One region of the Mammaliicoccus fleurettii genome, then DNA from elsewhere that is predicted to be linked to it. Evidence: riboswitches for the same ligand, from Rfam matches in the RefSeq annotation. Region 1 holds a riboswitch; each other region holds the start of a gene.
The links. Region 1 has a riboswitch for thiamine pyrophosphate ahead of B2G86_RS11925 (thiamine phosphate synthase). Riboswitches for the same ligand answer to the same signal wherever they lie in the genome.
Positions count from the first base shown of each region.

Region 2: linked by a shared signal. The riboswitch ahead of B2G86_RS07115 (3-oxoacyl-ACP reductase) and the one ahead of B2G86_RS11925 (thiamine phosphate synthase) in region 1 are both predicted to bind thiamine pyrophosphate.
Region 3: linked by a shared signal. The riboswitch ahead of B2G86_RS03625 (ECF transporter S component) and the one ahead of B2G86_RS11925 (thiamine phosphate synthase) in region 1 are both predicted to bind thiamine pyrophosphate.
Region 4: linked by a shared signal. The riboswitch ahead of thiD (bifunctional hydroxymethylpyrimidine kinase/phosphomethylpyrimidine kinase) and the one ahead of B2G86_RS11925 (thiamine phosphate synthase) in region 1 are both predicted to bind thiamine pyrophosphate.

Region 1 covers NZ_MWJM01000020.1:10,406-16,160, forward strand. The annotation lists gene B2G86_RS11900 (DUF3021 domain-containing protein) at 1-16, shown strand, start outside; gene B2G86_RS11905 (hypothetical protein) at 544-900, opposite strand; gene B2G86_RS11910 (HdeD family acid-resistance protein) at 1,159-1,686, shown strand; gene B2G86_RS11915 (YflT domain-containing protein) at 1,762-2,094, opposite strand; gene B2G86_RS11920 (hypothetical protein) at 2,114-2,509, opposite strand; TPP riboswitch at 2,687-2,795, shown strand; gene B2G86_RS11925 (thiamine phosphate synthase) at 2,852-3,445, shown strand; gene thiO (glycine oxidase ThiO) at 3,438-4,544, shown strand; gene thiS (sulfur carrier protein ThiS) at 4,541-4,741, shown strand; gene B2G86_RS11940 (thiazole synthase) at 4,743-5,510, shown strand; gene B2G86_RS11945 (ThiF family adenylyltransferase) at 5,510-5,755, shown strand, end outside.
Region 2 covers NZ_MWJM01000007.1:23,345-29,099, forward strand. The annotation lists gene B2G86_RS07105 (BglG family transcription antiterminator) at 1-1,250, shown strand, start outside; partial or broken gene B2G86_RS07110 (PTS fructose transporter subunit IIC) at 1,330-2,713, shown strand; partial or broken gene B2G86_RS13625 (PTS sugar transporter subunit IIA) at 2,857-3,291, shown strand; TPP riboswitch at 3,375-3,474, shown strand; gene B2G86_RS07115 (3-oxoacyl-ACP reductase) at 3,584-4,336, shown strand; gene B2G86_RS07120 (NtaA/DmoA family FMN-dependent monooxygenase) at 4,367-5,674, shown strand; gene B2G86_RS07125 (AEC family transporter) at 5,671-5,755, opposite strand, start outside.
Region 3 covers NZ_MWJM01000003.1:141,836-147,590, reverse strand. The annotation lists gene auxA (lipoteichoic acid stability factor AuxA) at 1-1,201, opposite strand, end outside; gene B2G86_RS13555 (hypothetical protein) at 1,349-1,474, shown strand; TPP riboswitch at 1,600-1,703, shown strand; gene B2G86_RS03625 (ECF transporter S component) at 1,799-2,374, shown strand; gene B2G86_RS03620 (ABC transporter ATP-binding protein) at 2,386-3,789, shown strand; gene B2G86_RS03615 (energy-coupling factor transporter transmembrane component T family protein) at 3,779-4,570, shown strand; gene purD (phosphoribosylamine--glycine ligase) at 5,201-5,755, opposite strand, start outside.
Region 4 covers NZ_MWJM01000013.1:19,892-25,646, reverse strand. The annotation lists gene B2G86_RS10220 (YwpF-like family protein) at 1-154, opposite strand, end outside; gene B2G86_RS10215 (single-stranded DNA-binding protein) at 336-914, shown strand; gene B2G86_RS13650 (aggregation-promoting factor C-terminal-like domain-containing protein) at 1,291-2,139, shown strand; TPP riboswitch at 2,263-2,360, shown strand; gene thiD (bifunctional hydroxymethylpyrimidine kinase/phosphomethylpyrimidine kinase) at 2,473-3,285, shown strand; gene thiM (hydroxyethylthiazole kinase) at 3,278-4,069, shown strand; gene thiE (thiamine phosphate synthase) at 4,070-4,711, shown strand; gene yidC (membrane protein insertase YidC) at 4,793-5,662, shown strand.

The DNA.
Region 1 (5,755 bases):
ACTTAAAAATATGTAAGGAAACATAATACAAAACTTAAAAATATGTAAGGAAACATAATACAAAACTTAAAAATATGTAAGGAAACATAATACAAATCTAAAAATATGTATAAAAACAGGCTGAGACAAAAATTGTCTCAGCCTTCTCAGCCCTTTTTCACTCTAAAATTTCCCCAGAAAGGAAACACACAAAAATCAAAAAGTAACCTTCCTAACATTCAATTAGGATAATACTATATTAAATTAGAACTAAATTCTAATAAACGTTGTTGATCATATGAAATACTAAAAATAATTCAACCTATAATTCTTCTCAGAAATCCCTAGAGTATACCAAACTCTATGTAACCTATAAACCACCATATCCTTGAAGAAATGTACGCACTCTATTAAATTAACTGTTTATCTATATATGAGAAATTAAAAAAGAGAGTATTACTAAATCGAAGCTATTAGGAAGGAACCATTCAAATACAAAATCTATATAATCTTTTTACTACATTACAAAATCCTATTTTTCTAATACATTTACAAAATTAATAGCTAATCACATTCTTGATGATTATTTAAATACCTTGTATTATGGTAATCCTTGTCTAAATACAGGCAAATTTCGTTAATTCTACAAACACTAGCATTGAGAGAAGTTGAACTTTGCTTTAATACAAGCAAAGATTTGTTATCTACATGTTTCTTAACGGTAGCTAGAATAAATACCGAATTGAAAAACTCAGTATTATCGCTAAGAGACTCCCCATATCTCTCCTCAATACCACCTAATAAATCATTAACACTTAAATCTTCAGGAACCACATATTCTTCAGTTCTCGATACGCCACCTTTACCATCAGTGATGTATCCCTCTAAGTCACAAAGCTCTAACTTAATTACTTTATACATACATCCTCCTGTTCAAGAGTGAATTATAGGTTACACTTATATTATATATAATCCGATTTTAATGTCAACTATTTTTTATAAACTTTTTATATAATATTTTAAAGATACGTTAGATTAGACATTCTATAGATGATTTATTAGGTAACAAGTGTCTACAATTTTAAATTAATATAAGCAATTCTTTCCAACCTTTATCCTTCCCCTTACTCTCTTATCGTTTTATACTATACTCATTACATATTTTTAGGAGGTTATATTATGGCTCAACAAACGAATAGATTTAAGTGGCCGAGTTTTGTGATGGGTGCTTTGTTTTTAATTATTGGTATTGTTATTTTCAGTTTTCCGCTTGAGAATTTTTATGCTATTACGTGGTTGATTGGTTTATTCTCTGTTATTAGTGGTGTACTAGAGATTAGTTTTAGACGTGCGGGTAAGAAAATGATGGGAATACCGAATGGTTGGACGATTGTTCTTGGTGTGATTAATATTATTTTCGGTCTTGTTGTTATGTTCAATTCTGCTGAGAGTTCTGTTTTCTTAATTTATATTTTTGCGATTTGGTTTATTATTAATAATATTGTCGCTATTTTTACTGTTACGCCTATCGAGAAATCTAACAAAGGTTTTCATACTATATCTATTATTTTAAATATTGTTGGTATTTTTGCAGGTATTGTTTTATTATTCAACCCGCTTCTTGCTGCGGTATTTATTTCATTCATGATTGCTTTTATGTTTATATTGTTTGGTATATTTTATGTAATTGATGCTTTAGCTTCTTAATTTTGAATGCTATAGATACTAAAAACCCAGCATGACTTTTGTGTCTGCTGGGTTTTTAGTATGTTTATAACGACGCTATTTTAATACGCCTTTTATTCTTTGATCTGTTACGATCAGTAATACTTTTCCTTGTTTTATTTCTTCTATATATTTTTCTGCTTCTATTTCAGTTATATTAAGTATTTCTAACTTCCTTAGAAATTCATCTTCTTTATAAGAATATCCACCAATATCTTTTCTATTGTAATTGATATTTTCTAATTCTGTTTGCTCTACGATTTCTGCTGTGTGTGCTTCGTCTGATGAGAGTATATAAATGTCTTTTTGACTAATGCCTTGGTCTTTTAATGTGTTGACGTCTGTTTCTAAATCTTTTTCATTTGTATATACTTTGACTACAGGATTCATCATAATAGCCTCCATTCAATTACTCTGTTTGAGTTTTTAAATTATTATAGCGTTCTTCAGTAATATAGAAGTTACTATTTTCTATTATAAAATCAAAGATTTCTTCTTTAGTTATACCATCTGGCAATTCATATTTAATCTCAATTCTTTCTTCGTCACTTGAATCTACCTTTTTGATTTGTTCTCGTTTAACGGCTATTGCTCTTTTATTATATTTTAATTTAATATCTGCTTTCCGTTCTTCGATTAATTGTAACCTATCGATTTTGAATGCTGAGTTAATAAGTTCTTTTAATCTTTGTTCTCTTTTACGTACTGTTCTTCTTTTGTTAAAGTCTGAAATATATTTCATTCTAACTATGAGATATAAAATTACGATTATAAGTAATGCAATGATAAATAAAAGTGTACCCATCTCTCATCCCACCTTTTATGATATAAAATCATGTAGCATTTTTATTCATACGTATAAAGAGAAACTAGTTATTATTTGTTTTAATTCCCTTTATTATTTTTATTAAACTCTTGTTATTTTAATTTTCTATTTGAACATTCAGACTATTATATGTACAATGAAATTAATAATTAAATAACAGACCACTGGAAGTGCCTTATTAGAGGCTGAGACTAAAGTAGCGACTTTAGGATTCCCAGAACCTGATCCAGTTCATACTGGCGTAGGAAAGTGGCGTATCTAAAGAAGCTAATTTTTGCGCTATTTTTCTATATATGGAAAAATAGCGCTTTTTTATTTGGAGTGATTCAATTGTTTATAGCCATTTCACCGTACAAGCATTTAGTTAATGATGACTTAGATCATTATATAGAGATTTCAAATGATATTGACTTATTATTGCTTAGAGTTCCTATGAGTCGCGATTTATTATGTAACGCGATTGATTATTTGTTAACTCATGGTTTTCCTAAAGACAAAATAATGGTTCATACAGATATTTCTGTTCTTGAATTATATGACTTACACTTTATTCATTTTCGAGAAAATGACGAACAAGCTTTTTTATTTAAAGAGTCTCATCCACATATTTCAGTTAGTATGTCGACGCATTCTGTTCATAGTGTTGAACGTGCTAAACATCATCATTTAGATTTTGTATTTTTCGGACATGTCTTTGAATCATCTTCAAAAGAAGGTCTCATTCCTAAGACTGTTGATGAAATCAATATTGCAACATCGATTGATATCCCTATTTATGCTATTGGTGGTATCAATCAAGATTCACTTAAAGTACTTCCAGCAGGTTTTCAAGGAATTTGTGCAATTTCCTTTTTCAGAGATTGTAGCATTCAAGAAATAGATCATTTAAGGAAGGTGTGGCATGCATATGTATGACGTTATAATTGTCGGTTCTGGTGTAATTGGCATGTCTATTGCACGTGAGTTAATGGACAAAGCACATTTATCTATTGCAGTAATTGATCGTGATATCCCTGGTTTACATGCATCATATAAAGCAGGTGGCATGTTAGGTGCTCAAAATGAATTTGTTCAAGATACAGCTCTTTACCAACTCGCTTTACGTTCAAGAGATTATTTTAAAGCTTTAAGCCATGAATTATATAAAGAAACAAACATTAATATAGATTATCAAGAACACGGATTAATCAAAATGGCCGCTTCAGAAGAAGACGTCGAATGTTTAACAGAGCAATATCATTTTTTAAATGAGCGAGATAGATCTGTAACACCATTAAACAAAAAGGATTTAGACAATCTTTCTAAACATACAATTGAATTTAAGCATCCTGCTATATACATCCCTGATGACGGCCAGATTAATGCTTCAAAATATACAAAAGCATTATTAAAATCAATTACCAATAAAGGGATTGAACGATTATATAACACTGAAGTTAAAGCAATCAAACGTTTAAAAGATTGTTATAAAGTTCATACTTCAGATACTATTTTGCTCTCAAAAAAGGTTGTCGTAGCAGGAGGTGCATGGAGTAATAAACTATTAGAAGACTATCAAATTGAGCCGAAATTAACTGGGGTTAAAGGTGAAGTATTGTTATTAAAGAATGAACAGCTTAGTTTGAAACAAACTTTGTTTATAACGAATGGATGCTATATTGTACCTAAACGAGACAATACATTCCTAGTTGGAGCTACAAGTTATTTTGATGACTATTCAGTTGGCACTTCAGTTGAAGGAGAAAAATGGTTAATTAACCAAGCAACATCATATATACCAATATTAAAGGAAAGCAATATCATCCATAAATGGTCTGGTATTCGGCCATACACTCATAATGAATGGCCAATTATGGATGAAATAGATCATGGTCTTTTCTTAGTAACTGGACATTATAGAAATGGTATTTTACTTTCACCTATCATTGGAAAGTTACTTTCTGAATGGATTGTTAATGATCAAGCACCATCATTATTAGATGATTTTAAAGTTAAAAGGAGTGTTCAGTTATGAAATGTATGATCAATGGAGATGAATTTAATTTCGACGAAGTATTAACTTTGTCTGATTTACTCCAATCGCTAGAGTTAGATCAAGAAAGAATTATAGTTGAATGGAATGACACACTTGTAAAGAATAATCAATTTAGCAATATTCTCGTTAGAGAGTCAGATCGATTAGAACTATTAGAATTTGTCGGAGGCGGATAAAATGTTAAAAATAGGACCATATGAAATTAACTCAAGATTATTATTAGGTACAGGAAAGTTTAAAGACGAACAAACACAATCTGAAGCCATACTAGCATCTGGCACGGAAGTTCTAACCTTTGCTGTTAGACGAATGAATTTATATGATAAATCTTTACCCAATCCTTTAGCTAACGTAGACTTAGAAAAATTCATTACATTCCCTAATACAGCTGGTGCTCATACTGCCGAAGAAGCTGTGCGCATTGCTGAAATTGCGAATCATGCTGGATTATGTAATCTCATTAAAGTGGAAGTAATTGGTGATGATAAAACGTTATTGCCTGACCCAATAGAAACTTACAAAGCTTGTGAAATTTTATTAGAAAAAGGCTATATCGTATGTCCATATATTTCATGTGATGTCGTGCTAGCAAAAAGATTAGAAGCATTAGGTGTTCACGCTATTATGCCCCTCGCTTCACCAATAGGTACAGGTAGAGGAATCAATAACCCTCTTAACTTAAGATATATTATAGAACAATCAAGTATTCCTGTTATCGTCGATGCTGGTATTGGTTCTCCGAAAGATGCTTGTTATGCAATGGAATTAGGTGCAGATGCTATTTTATTAAACACTGCTATTTCTGGTGCTAAAGACCCTGTAACTATGGCTAGCGCAATGAAGTTAGGTATTGAAGCAGGACAATTAAGTTATACTGCCGGTAGAATACCTGTTAAATATACTGCACAAGCATCTAGCCCTACTGAAGGTTTAGGTTTCTTATAATGAACCGTTATGAAAGACAAATAAAGTATCAGCACTTTGGAGAACAAAGCCAAAAACAATTACAAAATATAAATATTTTAATCATGGGTGCTGGTGCTCTTGGTAGCCATGTCGCAGAATTATTAGCTCGAATGGGTGCACATAAATTATCAATCATCGACATGGATATTGTAGAACTGTCAAACATACATCGCCAAGCACTTTATGATGAGCATGATGCACAAGCAATGTTACCAAAAGTATAC
Region 2 (5,755 bases), on a different contig from region 1:
GACAATTACTTGTACACCTAATTATTATTTTCAAAAGAATTAAAGAATCAAATGAAAAATGGGACATTAACGAAGAAGCACTCGTCATTTCCCGGGCAATTATTCAAGACATTAATCAACAATTAAAATACAATTTAAGCGATGAAACAGCAAAGTTATTTTCATTCTTTATTAGTTATTATTTTGATAAATACGATCTTGGATTTAAGCATATTTTCATCCAAAGTTATATAGATAGACTGATACACCAAATGAATCTGAAAGTTGGCATCGATTTCGAGCATGATGACTTACTTCGTGAAAATATTTATTCACATTTTAGTAGAACTTATTTAAGGATTGTAAAAAATATTTATATAAACAATCCACTTACCGATGATATTAAACGACAATATCCTTTTGTTTTTAATGCATTATATGAAACGGTTAATCATCTTGAGTCAGATGCACAACTTAATTTAAGCGAGGATGAAATTGCCTTTTTAGCATTACATTTTCAATCATCAATTGATAGAAATGTACAAGAACACTTCAATATTGTCATTACGTGCTATTACGGTCTCGGCATTTCAAGTTTATTAGAAGCACGCATACAAAAACTTAACGACAAAATTAACATTACAGATACGCTAAAACTTGAAGACGTTCCTCAATATCATTTTTCTAATACTGATATACTCGTTACGACACATGAAATCGATATGGCAAACGTACCTGATTCAGTTGAGGTCGTGCACGTTTCTCCATTATTTTCTGAAGATGATGCAAATAAAATTCAAACCATTTTAAATCAAAAGCAAAACCCAATCCTAAAAAAAGATGCCTTATCACCCATTGAATTTGTATCTCAACCTATTCAACAAAATGAAACTACAACAGTAGATATTTTTGAACAAACTCAAATTATATTGGAAGATAAACATGCTATAACAAATGGTTATATCGAAAGTGCTTTAGAACGCGAAAAATTCTCCTCAACTTATATAGGAAACAATATTGCGATACCACATGGTGATCCTACACGTGTTCTTAAATCTCATGTATTGATGTTTAGACATCGGCAAGAGGTACCTTGGAAGCAACATAAAGTAAAATTGATTTTCTTTTTAGCAATCGCTGATAGAGATGCTCAAGTTATGAAAAAAATCATTCATAGTATAGCTGCACTTAGTGAACAAGACGTAGAATATTTATTAAAACTTGATGATAAACAATTCAAAAATAAAATCATAAAACGATTTAAAGAATAATTGCCACTACTAACGGCAATTATTCTTTTTTATTAGCTTTTGAATGCGTTTACAATGAACTTAAGAAGGAGATGACGTTATGAAAATATTAGCTATAACATCTTGTCCAAACGGGATAGCACATACATACATGGCTCAAGAAAAATTAGAGCAAGCTGCTAAAGAAATGGGCATAGATATAAAAGTAGAAACACAAGGTGGTGTTGGGGCAGAAAATGTACTAACATCAAAAGAAATTAGAGAAGCAGACGGCATCATTATTGCTGCTGACAGACAAGTTGATTTATCACGCTTTGACGGGAAACGATTAATTAACGAAAGTGTAAGAGAAGGTATCCACAATCCTCAACTACTTATTCAACGCATCATTGATCAAGACGCTAAAATACATCATGATAAAAATGGTAATAAACAAGCTGATGATGATGATCAAAAAAGTGGTCTACAAATGGTATACCAACATTTAATGAATGGTGTTTCCTTCATGGTTCCATTCATTGTAGTTGGTGGTTTATTAATGGCTATAGCATTAACATTAGGTGGAAATGCTACGCCAGAAGGATTGAAAATTCCAGAAGATTCATTTTGGAAATCTATAGAAAACATTGGTAGCTTAGCATTTAGTTTCATGGTTCCTATACTAGCTGGTTATATTGCGGTCAGTATTGCCGATAAACCTGGTCTAGTTCCAGGTATGATTGGTGGTGCAATTGCCGCTGACGGAAGTTTCTATGGCAGTGAAGCTGGCGCAGGTTTCTTAGGTGGTATTGTTGCTGGTTTCTTAGCTGGTTATATAGCAAAATGGATTAAAAACATCAAAATTCCAAAAGCGATGGCACCTATTATGCCAATTATAATTATTCCGATTATATCTTCAATAATAGTAGGACTCATATTTATATTTGTTATTGGAGCACCAATTGCCAGCATTTTTGAAGGATTAACAACATGGTTAAAAGGTATGCAAGGTGCAAATAGTGTCATCTTAGCCCTTATTATTGGCGCAATGATTGCATTTGATATGGGTGGTCCTGTAAATAAAGTAGCTTTCTTATTTGGATCAGCATTAATTGCTGAAGGTAACTATTCAGTTATGGGTATGGTTGCAGTAGCAGTATGTACGCCACCAATTGGATTAGGACTAGCAACATTCTTTAATAAACGTAAATTTAATAAAGGTGAAATTGAAATGGGTAAAGCTTCATTCACAATGGGACTTTTCGGTATTACCGAAGGTGCTATCCCATTTGCAGCCCAAGATCCATTACGAATTATTCCAGCAAATATGGTTGGCGCAATGGTCGCTGCCGTTATAGCATCTATAGGTGGCGTTGGAGACAGAGTAGCTCATGGTGGACCAATCGTAGCAGTACTTGGTGGTATAGATAAAATATTATGGTTCTTTATAGCCGTTATTGTCGGAAGCATCGTGACAATGCTTGTAACATTACTTTTAAAGAAAAAAGAAAAATCATTAGTCACAACTGATACTGCAGATTCAGACAGTAACCTTACATCTTCTTTCATGGGAACTGAAGATGATGATCATAAAGAAGAAACAACATCAAACACTGAAAAGAAAGAAGAAAATACAGAAACGTTCGAAGTATTTGATAAGAATGTTATAGCAATAGAAAATCGTAACATGTCTAGAGATGAAGCTATAGATAAACTTATTCAAAACTTAAAACATCATAACTATATTGAAGATGAACAAATTTTGAAAGAAGGCGTACTTAAACGTGAGTCAGAATCAACGACTGCAATAGGTATGAATGTAGCCATCCCGCACGCTAAATCAAATGTCGTAAAACAACCAGTTGTAGCAGTACTCAATAATAAAAACGGTGTAGATTGGGAAAGTTTAGATCATACACAACCAAAAATCATCTTCCTAATCGCCGTACCAAATGACAGTAGTGATACACACTTAAAACTACTACAAAGACTATCACGTACGCTGATGGACGACGAAACACGAGAACAATTAATAAATGCAGATAGTACTGATAAAATATATAATATATTGAAAGAAATATAATTTGAAGCGCTCAGTATGAATCTTGCATCTCTTAGACTAACTTGACATACTTACCTAAAAACTATACATTGAAAATAATTAAATAAATGCACTAGGGGTGTTTTAAACTGAGATGAGTATTTACTCAAACCCTTCGAACCTGAACTAGTTCATACTAGCGTAGGAAAGTGTTGGTGAAATGAATTTGTAGGGACGAATATGCCCTTTTATAAATAGCTTTCTAATTTTACACAACTTTCTTACAAGATGGTTGTGTATTTTTTTATTTAAATTTTGATTAGGAGTGATTTAAATGACGAGAACAGTATTAGTTACAGGAAGTAGTAGAGGTTTAGGTGCAACAATTGCACGTACATTAGTAAATGAAGGTCATCAAGTTATCATCAATTACAACAACAGTAAAGAATCCGCTGAACATCTTGTTGCTGAACTTGGGAATGAATGTGCTATTGCTATTAAAGCAGACGTTACAAACCGTAAAGAAGTTAATCAATTAATATCAGAAGGAACAAAACACTTTGGACAAATTGATGTTGTTGTTAATAATGCACTCGTTAACTTTAAATTTGATCCTGTTAAGCAACAACCTTTTATCGATCTTTCTTGGGAAGATTATCAACAACAAATTGATGGTACTTTAAAAGCTGCTTTTAATATCGTTCAAAGTGTGGCGCCTCAATTTATTGAAAGAAAACATGGAGCTGTTATTAGTATTGGAACAAACCTATTCCAAAATCCCGTTGTGCCATATCATGAATATACAACTGCAAAAGCCGGATTAATCGGTTTCACACGCAATATTGCAGCAGAATTAGGCCAATATGGTATTACTGCAAATGTAGTATCTGGTGGCTTACTAAAAACGACCGATGCAAGTTCAGTTACAACACCTGATGTGTTTGATTTAATTGCCCAGTCTACGCCTCTAAAAAAAGTTACAACTCCACAAGATGTTGCAAATATGGTGAGTTTTTTAGCATCAGATAAAGCAACCGGCATAACAGGGCAAAACTATACTGTTGATGGTGGTTTAACGATGAACTAGCATTTCAAACGAGAATTAAGGAGAATATGAATGAAAAAATTCAATCATGAACAACTAAACATCGGTGTCTTATTATATGGATGTGGACATCATCAAGCTGCATGGCTTATGGAAGATTCATATATCGAGCAAATTGGAGATATTTCATACTATCAATCATTGGCTCAGCTTTCAGAAAAAGGATTATTAGATGCAGTGTTTTTTGCTGATAATCAATCGTTCCCTGCTAATGCAGACAGTGAAATGCCAGCATTTTGGCTAGATCCAATTGTGAATTTAACTGCTATATCTCAAGCAACAAAACATATTGGATTAGTTTCAACAATATCAAGTTCTTTCTCAAATCCTTATACTGCAGCTAGACAACTTTTAACGCTTGATCATGCTACTAATGGACGCGTCGGTTGGAACTTAGTTACATCTATGTCCGACTTAGAAGCACAAAACCATAGTATGCCTGCTCTCCCACCACACGACAGAAGGTATCAACAAGCTTATGAGTTTGCTGATTTAATGGATAAATTGTTCACTTCTTGGCATAAAAAAGATTTCATACATTCGCGAACAACAAATCAATTGATTAAACACGAACATATTCATTCTTTTAATCATTCTGGAGAGCATTTTCAAGTCAATGGACCTTTATCGACACCAAGCAGTCCACAAGGTAAACCTGTCGCTATGCAAGCAGGCGCTTCTAAACAAGGAATTGCTTTAGCAGTCAAACATGCTGATGCTGTCTATTCTGTTTCTTGGAATTTGAAACAAGCAAAAGCCTATAGAACCAAATTAAACAACGCGATTCAGCAAAGTAACACTCCGAATAAATACATTAAAGTATTCCCTGGATTAGTAACTTATGTGGCTGAAACGCATGAAGAAGCTTTGCTTAAAAAAGAAAAATTAGATAAACGACTTCCAATAGAAAATGCTATAAAACAACTTAGCACTTTTGTAAGACAAGACTGTACAAAATGGTCATTAGATGAACCCGTTCCGGAATTGCCTCCAGTAGAATCATTCGATGGTCCAGTAGGCAGATATGAAACTATTTTAGAAATTATTGAAGACACCCAACCTACAGTAAGAGCATTATTAGGTTATCTCAATGCTGGCGGTGGGCATCTTACTTTAATAGGGACACCTGTTGAAATTGTAGATGAAATGGAACGTTGGTTTAAATTAGGCGTAGCTGACGGCTTTAATTTAATGCCCCCTACTCTTCCATATAGTTTAGAAGACTTTGTAAAATTTATTATTCCAGAGTTACAACGTCGTGGACTTTATCGTGAATATTACTCAGGAAATACTTTTAGAGAATATTTAAATTTACATTAAAAAATAATATGAGATAAATAAATGACGATAACTACAGAAATCGAGCTGAATAAAGTAGACATAAAGACAAGTTCTGCCGCC
Region 3 (5,755 bases), on a different contig from region 1:
GAATTGCTGAGACAAAGAATGTCGTTGCAATTTCAAAGAACAGTGCTGATATAACGAATAGTTTCCCAAAATTATTTTTATTTTTATAGTTTGTCGTGTAATTAAAGTATGCATATAAAATGATAAGCAACAACATTATAAATAATGTTAACCATTCAAACACATATTGAGTTTGTGATAATTTCCATTCTCCTGATAAGAATAAGCCATTACGATTGTTAAACTCAATAAAAGTAAATAAGAATAAAATTGCTGTACAAATCCATTCTATATAACTTTTCTTTAACCATTTAGGTCTTCTCATCCATTTCGGAATATCATCATCTTCAATTTTTATAATTTCTTTCCATTTTTCACTACGTTTTTTTCTTTTAGCAATTGCTTCTTCAGAGTTAAACTTTTCTAAAGTTGTTTGCTTCAGGCTTTGTGATTTTTCATAAAAACTTTCAGATATGCTAAATATTTTACTTGTTAATAAATTATTATTTGCTCTTGAGTGTTTTTCATCATTAACCATTTCAATATCTTTATCACTTACTGGTAAAGATCTTCTTAAATATAAACTAATCCATACGGACATTTGACTAAAGCACCATAATAATACAAAGAATAAATTAACGCTCATTACATCGATAGGCTTTACATTTTCCGCATCAATGTTATGGTTCATTGCAAATTGAGAAATGAAATAACATATACCATAAGAAATGATAATCCATAAATAATGCTGTTTCCGTTTCATCGGATTAAGCTCATTTTTATAAACAACATATCCAATGTGAATACTGAATGGGATAATAAATAAGAATGATGCAAAACTATAAACTTGGAACATCGTCATCATCATGACAATCATTAATATTATCGTCAAGCCGATATAAAATATAGAAATGTCATAATCATAATTCGTTGTTCTTCTTAAAGTACGTCCAATCAGTAAAATAAATATACCAAATAGTAAAATTATTATTGCTGCTATTACAGGAAAACCACCAATATAATGGTGCAATATTCTAACCAACTCATCAAAAAAAGCTACAAAAAAGTCCCAAATATTTCTTATATGGATATCATTTGATTCCTTGATATTATAATCTTTAATACGTGGTGCATTAAATAATATAAGTAATCCGGTAATTAAAATGAATATTCCTATAATACGACTAAAATGAACTTCCCAGCTTTTTTTCTTTATAGACATGTTCTTCACCTCATTGAACATTATAATTGTTTCATTTTCAAATGTCTTTAATTAAATTGAAAATCAGTCCCAAGTAGTACATTAAGTTTAAAACTCATATGTTGTTGGGTATATAATAATATCATACATTTTAAAGGAGTGTTATTTATGACACATAACGATAAACATAAAGACGAAGCAGAAAAAGCTAAGAAACAAGAACAAGAAAATAAGAAAGACGATAAAAATGGACAAGACGAAACAAAAGATAATATTCAAGATACATTTGAATAAACAACTTTCGTAGTTCTAATAAATACCCTATGGAAACATTCTATCTTTTCATAGGGGGTTTTTTTGTTCATTATAGCCTATTGACAAAATGCATGATAAGACTTATCGTAGTGATAACAATTTAATAAATGCACTAGGGGTGTTTTAAACTGAGACAGACATGAGAAGGTCTGAACCCTTTGTACCTGATCTAGATGATACTAGCGTAGGAAAGTGTTCGTAAATCATATAATAATATTCATTTATAAATGATAACAATATTTTTGTGCGCTTCTATTTAGATATAGGAGTGCACATTTTTTTATAAAAAAGGAGATAATTAGCATGTCAAAGAGATTAACTTTATCTGATATTTTGGTCACAGTTTTAATTGGTGCTTTATTTGCAATCATTTATAAATTTTTATGGATTCCATATGAAATATTAAAACCTTTAGGATTACATTTAGAACAATCCGTATATGGTTTTTGGTTTATAGCAGCAATTATAGCGTATTTAATTATTCAAAAACCAGGTGTGGCTTTACTTGCAGAATTTGCTGCTGGTGCTGGCGAAACAATTGTAATGGGACAATTTGATATACCTACTTTTGTTTATGCATTACTTCAAGGTTTAGCTTGTGAAATTGTATTTTTAGTAGTTCGTTATAAATATAGAAAATTATCAGTTGCTATTGTTGCCGGAATGTTGGCAGGTATTATTACGTTACCGATTGATTGGTTTTATAATTATTTAAGTGATGTTGCATTATGGAATGTAATTTTGATGTTCACAATTAGAATTTTAAGTGGTGCTATTGTAGGCGGCGCTTTAGGATATGCAATTGTAAGAGCGCTTGATCAGACTGGCGTCACTAAACTATTTAGACCTGCATCTAAAAAAGACTATGACTTACTATAGGAGTTAACCAATTGTTATCACTAAAAAATTTAAGACTTAAATACCCAGACGATGAACGCATTATATTTAAAAATTTAGATATTCAAATTAATGATAAAGAGAAAGTACTGTTATTAGGACCAAGTGGTTCAGGAAAAAGTACATTACTAAATGTATTAAACGGCATTATACCTAGGTCATTGGATATTCCAATGAAACTTGATTCTATAACTATCGACACACTTCCAGGAGTTGTTTTTCAAGATCCTGATACACAATTTTGTATGCCTGAGATTAAAGAAGAATTAGCTTTCGTACTTGAAAATATGAATGTAGATCCAAAAGAGATGGATGGAATGATTAATGAAGCAATGAATAAAGTGAATTTAAATGCTGATGCCTCGTTAAAAATCAACCGTTTAAGTGGTGGTATGAAACAAAAATTAGCTATTGCTTCTATATTATTACAAAATTCTCAAACATTATTTCTAGATGAACCGACAGCTATGCTCGATCATCAGTCTACAACGCAACTTTGGGACTTAATAATGCAACATTGGAAAGATCAAACTGTTGTAATTGTAGAACATAAAGTTGATTATATTTGGAATTTTGTCGATAGAGTGATTGTTATGAATGAACAAGGACAAATCACACACGATAGTACTCCATCTGATATATTGGAAAATCATATAGATATTTTAAATCAGTATGGTGTATGGCATCCACTTTCTTGGAATTATGCACCTCAATTAAAAAATAAATCTTCCGCACAAGAAACTTTATTAACAATTAAAGATTTAGATATTTTAAGAAGTAACAGAAAACTTTTTACAATAGATAACTTAACTATTAATAGTGGTGAATGGATTGGGCTTACAGGACAAAACGGTTCTGGTAAGACTTCATTCTTAGAAAGTATAATGCAACTTATAAAATATAATGGACAAGTTAAATATAAGAATAAACAATTAAAAAAAGTTAAAGATGCATCTAAACATATGTACTTTGTCTATCAAAACCCAGAATTGCAGTTTATAGAAATATCTGTCTTTAATGAAATATTTATCAATTTTGCTTTTCAAGACAAAGAAACCGCAATTGAAAAAACTAATGAAATGTTAAATCTTTTAAACTTGTATCATGTTAAAGACCAACATCCTTTTGAACTATCTATTGGCCAAAAGAAACGTTTAAGTGTAGCAACAGCATTAAGTACTAATTCAGAAATTATTTTATTAGACGAACCAACATTTGGTTTGGATAGTCATAATACTTTTGAACTTATCAAGTTATTTCATGAAAGAGTTCGCAAAGGACAAACTATATTAATGATCACGCATGAAAATGAAATAATAGAAAGATATGCTACAAGAACATTAGTCATTAACAATCATCAATTAGACGTTAACGGTGGTGAATCACATGTTAACTAATTGGAAAAAATATTCTACTTTTATAGATGATGTAAATATTTTAACCAAACTTTTATTAGGTATAGTATTATTTTTCTTTGCTATATTTATTCATGATTTTGATTTCATGATTTATTTAACCCTTATAATGTTTATTTATTTAATTATAATGAGTGGTGTTAAATGGTTACCCCTTCTCATTATAATTATGATTACATTATTCTTTGGATTTACTTCTTCTTTGTTTATGATTTTTTATGGTGAAGGAGATAATACTATATTTCAGTTAGGGATCATTCATATAACAAATGAGAGTTTACTAAGAGGTTTACATGTAACAATGCGTACACTCGTCATTTCATTTTATGGGATGGTCATTCCTTTTACTTCTCAAATTATTTTCGTATTTTACAGTTTCATGCAACATTTAAAGTTAAAACCTAAAATTGCTTATGCTTTTATGGCTTCAATTAGATTGATACCAATTATGTTTAGTTCATTTATGCAATTAAGACAAGCTTTAAAAATGAGGTATTCAGTTATAGACAAAAGTAATCGTAAAGGATTGAAATGGGTAAATCATTTGCTTATACCTACTTTAAGTCAAAGCATTAGAAAGTCTCATAGATTAGCTGTGGCAATGGAAGCGAAAGGATTTACGAATCAAAAAAGAACTTACTATTATAAAGTACCTATTACAATGAAAGATTTATATTTTGTTCTAATGACGATTTTGCTTGTAGTTGTTGCGTACTTATTAAGTATTTATATACCCATAACAAGCATTTCTGATATTAGATAACATTGCGTTATATTTGACCATACCTTTCCCAAAAGAATGAAGTATAACGCAATGTAAAAATGCTTAGGACATAAATCCTAACTCAAAATAAATAAGCATATCACTTAACCGATTTTTAAAGTTTACAGTGATATGCTTATTTTTTATATTACGATTTTGTACGTGCATGCTTGCCTAGGGGTATGGCTCGAGCCTGTAGTCTCTCACGCATACTATTCCCTCAGGCGTCCGCACTTTACAAAATCACTCTCAACAACTATTTTTATATAGAAATATGGTAGCTCTAAGTGTTACTTCGGACTGTAGTCAAACTAAACTTAAATTTATAAGTTTAGTTTTTTGATTTAATAAATATATTTATTGAACATAAAATCAACTCTTGAATAAATTCCAACTATATTATAAATATTTAATTAATATTTGGCATTTTTTAGCGCTGACTCCTGCGGGAAAAGCATGATTCGAAGACTACAGGCTGAGAACATGCCCGCGGAAAGCATGCGCATAAAAAAATGCCAACAAAGTCTATAGTTGCCACAATGATTTTCATAAAAAATAAGAGCAGAAATTCAATTTTAATAATGAATTTCTGCTCTTTTTAAATTTCTAAGACATTTATATCCAAGTTATTTACTTATTAGCTTTTATAGCTTTATGTGCGATGTCTTTTCTATAAAACAACTGATTACTTTTAATTTTACTAACTTGGTTATAAGCATCTTGTTGAGCTGATTCTATATCATCACCCATACCGATAGCTATCATAACTCGACCACCATTGTTCTCATATTGCCCTTTGTCATTCTTTTTCAAAGCACTAACAAAATATTGATTTAAGTCTTCAAGTCCTTCAACTAAATGACCTTTGTCATAGGATCCTGGATAACCTTTAGAGGCAAGTACTACACCCACTACACTTTCATCTTTCCACTCAAGCGTGATAGGTTCTTTTTTATAAACTTTTTCTAAAATTTCTATAAAATCAGAGTCCAATCTAGTTAGGAGTACTTGTGCTTCTGGATCACCAAATCTTGCATTAAATTCTATTACTTTTGGACCATCTTCAGTCAATATAGCACCTATATAGATTAATCCGAAATAGTTTATTCCTTCGCTTACTAAAGCGTCTGCAATAGGTTGTGCTATTTTTTCGTTAGTTTCTTTTAAGATGTAGTCAGATATATG
Region 4 (5,755 bases), on a different contig from region 1:
TCATTTGATCATAATGGATATCTGATATTAATATTTCTAGTAGCCAACCAGTTCCACTGTTTTCTTTATTAATGATAATACCATCTAATAATTCAAACTCCGTAATTTGTTCATCGTTTACAATTTGAAAGCGTACAGCTTTAAATGTTTTCATAAACATCCCCCTTATAGTTAAATCTACGAATGTTTAACTTTGCTTTCTATTATAAAGGACTTTTAAGTGAAATAACAATAATCTATAAATAAAGTGAAAAAAGAGTTTTCAATTTTTATAATTATGGGCTTTGACGAAAAATATCCATCTCATTATATTATAAGTATAAGGAGGTGAGCATATGTTAAATAAATCTGTATTAGTAGGGCGTTTAACAAAAGATCCTGCGTATTTCAAAAAGGGAGATATCATGATATCCACTTTCTGTTTAGCTGTTGAACGTGGCTATAAAACAAAAGAAGGTACTATTGCGGTTGATTTCATTGTGTGTAAGGCTTTCGGCAAGCTTGCTTATAATATTCACGAATATACTAAGAAAGGGCAACTTGTTGCTTTAACTGGACAAATTCAGTCTCGAGCATATATTAAAGAAGATAAGAAACAATATATAACAGAAATAATATGCGAGACAATTAAATTTTTAAACATGCCTGCATCAAGTAAGTCAGTTATTCTACAGTCTAAAGAGGAGATAAGTGACTTAATAAGTGAAAGTGCTGAAAGTTATTCTAAAGATCTTTCTTCTAAAGTAAACAAAGAAAAGTTAAGAGCAGAAAATACTGCAAAAGAATATAGTGACAGTAATATAGATGACGAATTATACAATCAATATAGTAACGTTATAAATGTCATTAAAAAAGTAGAAGAAAGCGAAAATAATGAAAATACATCTTCTAAATCAAAAGTTCCATCTTCATAGAAATATGCTTCAATTATGCTTTCGAATTTAAAAATCCTTTCTGTTTATTTTATATAATTCTTGATTCTAAATTCCAGAACTTGCTGTCTTGCTGTAGGGCAGCAAGTATACATATGTTACATTAATTGTTTAATAAATTACATATAGATGACAAATTGTCTGATAATTAATTTTACTCAATCTTTATAAATGCTTTAACAAAGGCTTTTATACTTAAATATCGCTAGATTTCACTTAGAAATACGTGTAATCTAACTGTAATATAAGGTGTTGTTTTTTCATATACCTGTAACCTATGACATAAAAAATAATGGTATAGTTTAGAAAGTAAAAATCATATAAAAAGTGAAAACCTTACGGGAGGAAACATTCAATCATGAAAAAATTATTAGCAGTTTCAACAGCGGCAATTGCAGTTACTACAGGGGTAACTGCTACAGCAGATGCAGCAACTCATACAGTTAAATCTGGTGATACTTTACATAGTATTTCACAACAATATGGTACATCAGTAAGTGCTATTAAAGCAGAAAACGGTTTAAAATCTAACTTAATCTTACCTAATCAAGTAATTAAAGTTAACGAAGCTAAAGCAGCTACAGAATCAACTACAGAATATACTGTAGTTTCAGGAGATACTTTAGGTAAAATTGCATCTAAATATGATGTAACTGTATCTCAATTAAAAGCATGGAACAACTTATCTTCAGACTTAATCATTGTTGGACAAACTTTATCATTACAAGCACCAGCTCAATCAGCTGTTCCAGCTCAAGCTCCAGTAGCTCAACAAGCGCCAGTTCAACAAACTAAAGAACAAGTTGCAGCTCCAGCTCAACAACAAAGCTACCAAGCGCCAGTACAATCTTACAAAGCGCCAGCTCAACAAGCATATAAAGCACCAGCTCAACAAAGTTACCAAGCGCCAGCTCAAAGAGTAAGAACTACTCAAACATCAACAGCTAGCACTGGTGGATCAACTAAAGCTCAATTCTTAGCTGCAGGTGGTACTGAAGCTATGTGGAATACAATTGTATTACCAGAATCAAGCGGTAATCCAAATGCTGTTAACCCAGCTGGATATAGAGGTCTTGGTCAAACTAAAGAATCATGGGGAACAGGTTCAGTTGAACAACAAACAAAAGGTATGTTAAATTATGCGAAACAACGTTACGGTTCTGTTGAAGCTGCATTATCATTCCGTTCTCAAAATAACTGGTGGTAAGCCATACACTTTAATTAAAAGTGAATTAATATATTAATCCAATCGTCTAGGAAATATCCTAGGCGATTTTTTAATTTGACCGTATCTCTTCAATTTGATAATCTTTAATTAACTGAATAGATGAATGACTACTAGGGGCGCCTGTTGGCTGAGATGATTTTATCAGTCCCTTAACACTTGATTTGGATAATGCCAACGTAGGGAAGTGGTCAATTAGCGTATTATACTACACTTAATTGACTTCTTTTTAACGAAAGAGGTCTTTTTTTATTAAGTAATAATCAAATAGTATAGATTTTATAAATATGAAAATTAAATTTGAGGTGGCTTATTATGAAAAAACCAAATATAGCATTAACAATAGCTGGAACTGATCCAACGGGTGGAGCGGGTATAATGGCTGATTTGAAATCTTTTCAAGCTTCAGGGGTTTATGGTATGGCTGTAGCAACAAGTATTGTTTCTCAAAATACTTTAGGCGTTCAAGATGTTTATCATTTGCCCGTAGAAGTAATTGAAAGTCAGTTGAAGAGTGTCTTCGATGATGAGCAGCCACATGCAATTAAAACAGGTATGATAGCTTCTCAAGAGATGATGAATGTCATTAAACCATTTATTGCACAGTCAGGTAAGCCTTATGTTATTGACCCAGTAATGGTTGCCAAAAGTGGTGATGCCTTGATGGATGACAAAGGGAAAAATAAACTTAAAGAAATATTATTGCCACTTGCTACAGTTGTTACGCCAAATATTCCAGAAGCGGAAGATATAACTGGTTATAAAATTCAAACAGAAGATGAAATTAAGAAAGCTGGTGCTTTTTTCTTAAATGAAATTGGGACTAATGGTGTTGTCATAAAAGGTGGCCATCTTGAAGGTGATGCGATTGATTACTTATTTACGAAAGATGGAATGAGAAGTTGGAATAGTGAAAGATTCAGTACACAGCATACACACGGCACAGGATGTACTTTCAGTGCTGTTATAACTTCTGAGTTAGCAAAAGGTCATTCAATAGAACAAGCAGTCGAAGTAGCTAAAAGGTTTATAACTTTAGCAATTCAATATACGCCAGAAATAGGTAAGGGAAGAGGACCAGTAAATCATTTTGCATATCAAAAAATAGAGGGATTAGATTATGAGTAAATTAAATAATATAAGAGAAAACAGTCCACTAATTGTGTGTTATACAAACGATGTAGTAAAGAACTTTACAGCGAATGGGTTAATATCTCTAGGTGTTAGTCCAGCAATGAGCGAAGAACCAGAAGAAGCTCAAGAATTTTCAAAAGCTGCAGGTGCGTTCTTAATTAATATAGGTACAATCACAACAGATAAAGCTTATGATATGAAAGAATATGCAGAAATCATGTATGAAAACGGTGTGCCAGTCATTCTAGATCCAGTAGCGGTTGGTGCATCACAACTAAGAAAAACTTTTTGTAATACTTTATTAAATGATGAAGTAGTTGACGTAATTAGAGGTAATGCTTCAGAAATATTAGCACTCATCGAAGACGATACAATGATGAAAGGAACAGATAGTGATGCTTCATTAGATGCTATTAAAATTGCTAAAAAAGCCCATCAACAATTAAATTTACCTATTATATTAACTGGAAAAGTGGATGTTATAGCTTGTGATAATAAAATCATAGCATTGAATAATGGAAGTGAAATGTTAACTAAAGTTACTGGTGGAGGTTGTTTATTAGGTGGTGTTGTAGCTGCATTTTTATCAAACGAAAAAACTATAAAAATTGATCATCTAGAAGAAGCACTATCTACTTATAATGTTGCAAGCGAAATAGCTAGCCAACAACCAGGTGCTCATTTGCCAGGGACATTTCAAATTGCTTTGATAGATCAATTACATGCCATAACCGATGAAATAGTAGCAGAAAATAAGAAAGTGAAAGTAGTGAAATAAATGTTTGATATAAATAAATTAAAAGTATATTTTATCGCTGGCAGTCAAGATACACCAGATAGAGATTTATATAAAGTAGTTGAAGAAGCTTTAATAGGTGGCATCACAATGTTTCAGTTTCGTGAAAAAGGAACAAATAGTAAAAAGGGAATTGAAAAAGAAACATTAGCTAAAGATTTATTTGAACTTTGTAAAAAACATAAAGTGCCTTTTATTATTAATGATGATGTAGATTTAGCTTTGAAATTAAACGCTGACGGAATACACGTTGGTCAAGATGATCGCAATGTATCAGAATTTATAGATAAGTTTAAAGGGAAAATTATCGGATTAAGTGTCGCAAATAGCAATGAATATGAGAAATCGGATATTTCTGAAGTAGATTATATCGGTACAGGTCCAGTACATTCTACAGTTTCTAAAGATGATGCAGGTAAAGAAGGTGGATATGACCTTATAAAAAATATTAGAAAAATCGATAATGAAATTCCAATCGTTGCAATAGGTGGTATTACAGAGGCAGATGTCTTACCTTTAATAGATGCAGGAGCAAATGGTGTAAGTGTTATATCAGCAATTGCAAAAAGTGAAAATATTGAACAAACTGTGAAGGGTTTTCATAATCAATATAAAATTCTTTAATAAAATTAATATATTGATTTATGTTGTCATCATTCTATGATAGAATAACCTTTATGTGAGTATATCAATAGAGGTGGAAAAATGAAGAAAAAAGCTTTGTGGCCATTATTATTCGGTATAATGGTTGTGCTAGCTGGCTGTGATTATTCTAAACCTGAGAATAGGGATGGATTCTTTTATAATACATTCGTTAAACCAATGGATAGCGTTATTCATTGGCTTGGTGCTAATTTGGATCACAACTATGGTCTAGCTATTATCGTTATTACATTAATTGTTCGTTTTGCGTTATTCCCATTTATGATGAAGACGTATAAAAACCAAAAATTAATGCGTGAAAAAATGAAACTTGCAAAACCTGAAATGACAGCAATTCAAGAAAAAGTTAAACGTGCTCGTACACAAGAAGAAAAAATGGAAGCCAATCAAGAAATGATGGCTTTATACAAAAAGCACGGAATTAATCCAATGAATATGGGTTGTTTACCAATTGTCATTCAAATGCCAATTGTTATGGGTCTGTTCTATGTATTGAAATACCCTACAGAAGGCGGGATTACAGAATATCCTCATTTCTTATGGTTTAATTTAACTCAACCAGATCTTTTCATTACAATTATTGCAGGTATTATATATGCACTACAAGCATTTGTTTCAATGAAATATGCCAATGTTCCTGATGAACAGAAAAACATGATGAGAATGATGATGTTCATTTCTCCAATTATGATTATCTGGATGTCATACATTTCAGCTTCAGCATTAGGTTTATATTGGGCTGTCGGTGGTGCATTCTTAGTAGTTCAAACATGGTTAGGTAACGTGTTCTACAACAATAAAGTTGAAGAAGAAATGAAACCTATTATCGAAGCACATGAAAAAAATCAACAAGAAGCAAACAAAGAAAAGAAACCAGCTAAACTAGTTTCTAACAAAAAGAAAAAGAAATAAATTTAAAAAAAGAGCTTAGGACATAAATATCCTAGGCTCTTTTTTGTATAGAATGGATATTTACAACGATTTTGTAAGTGCGGACGCCTGAGG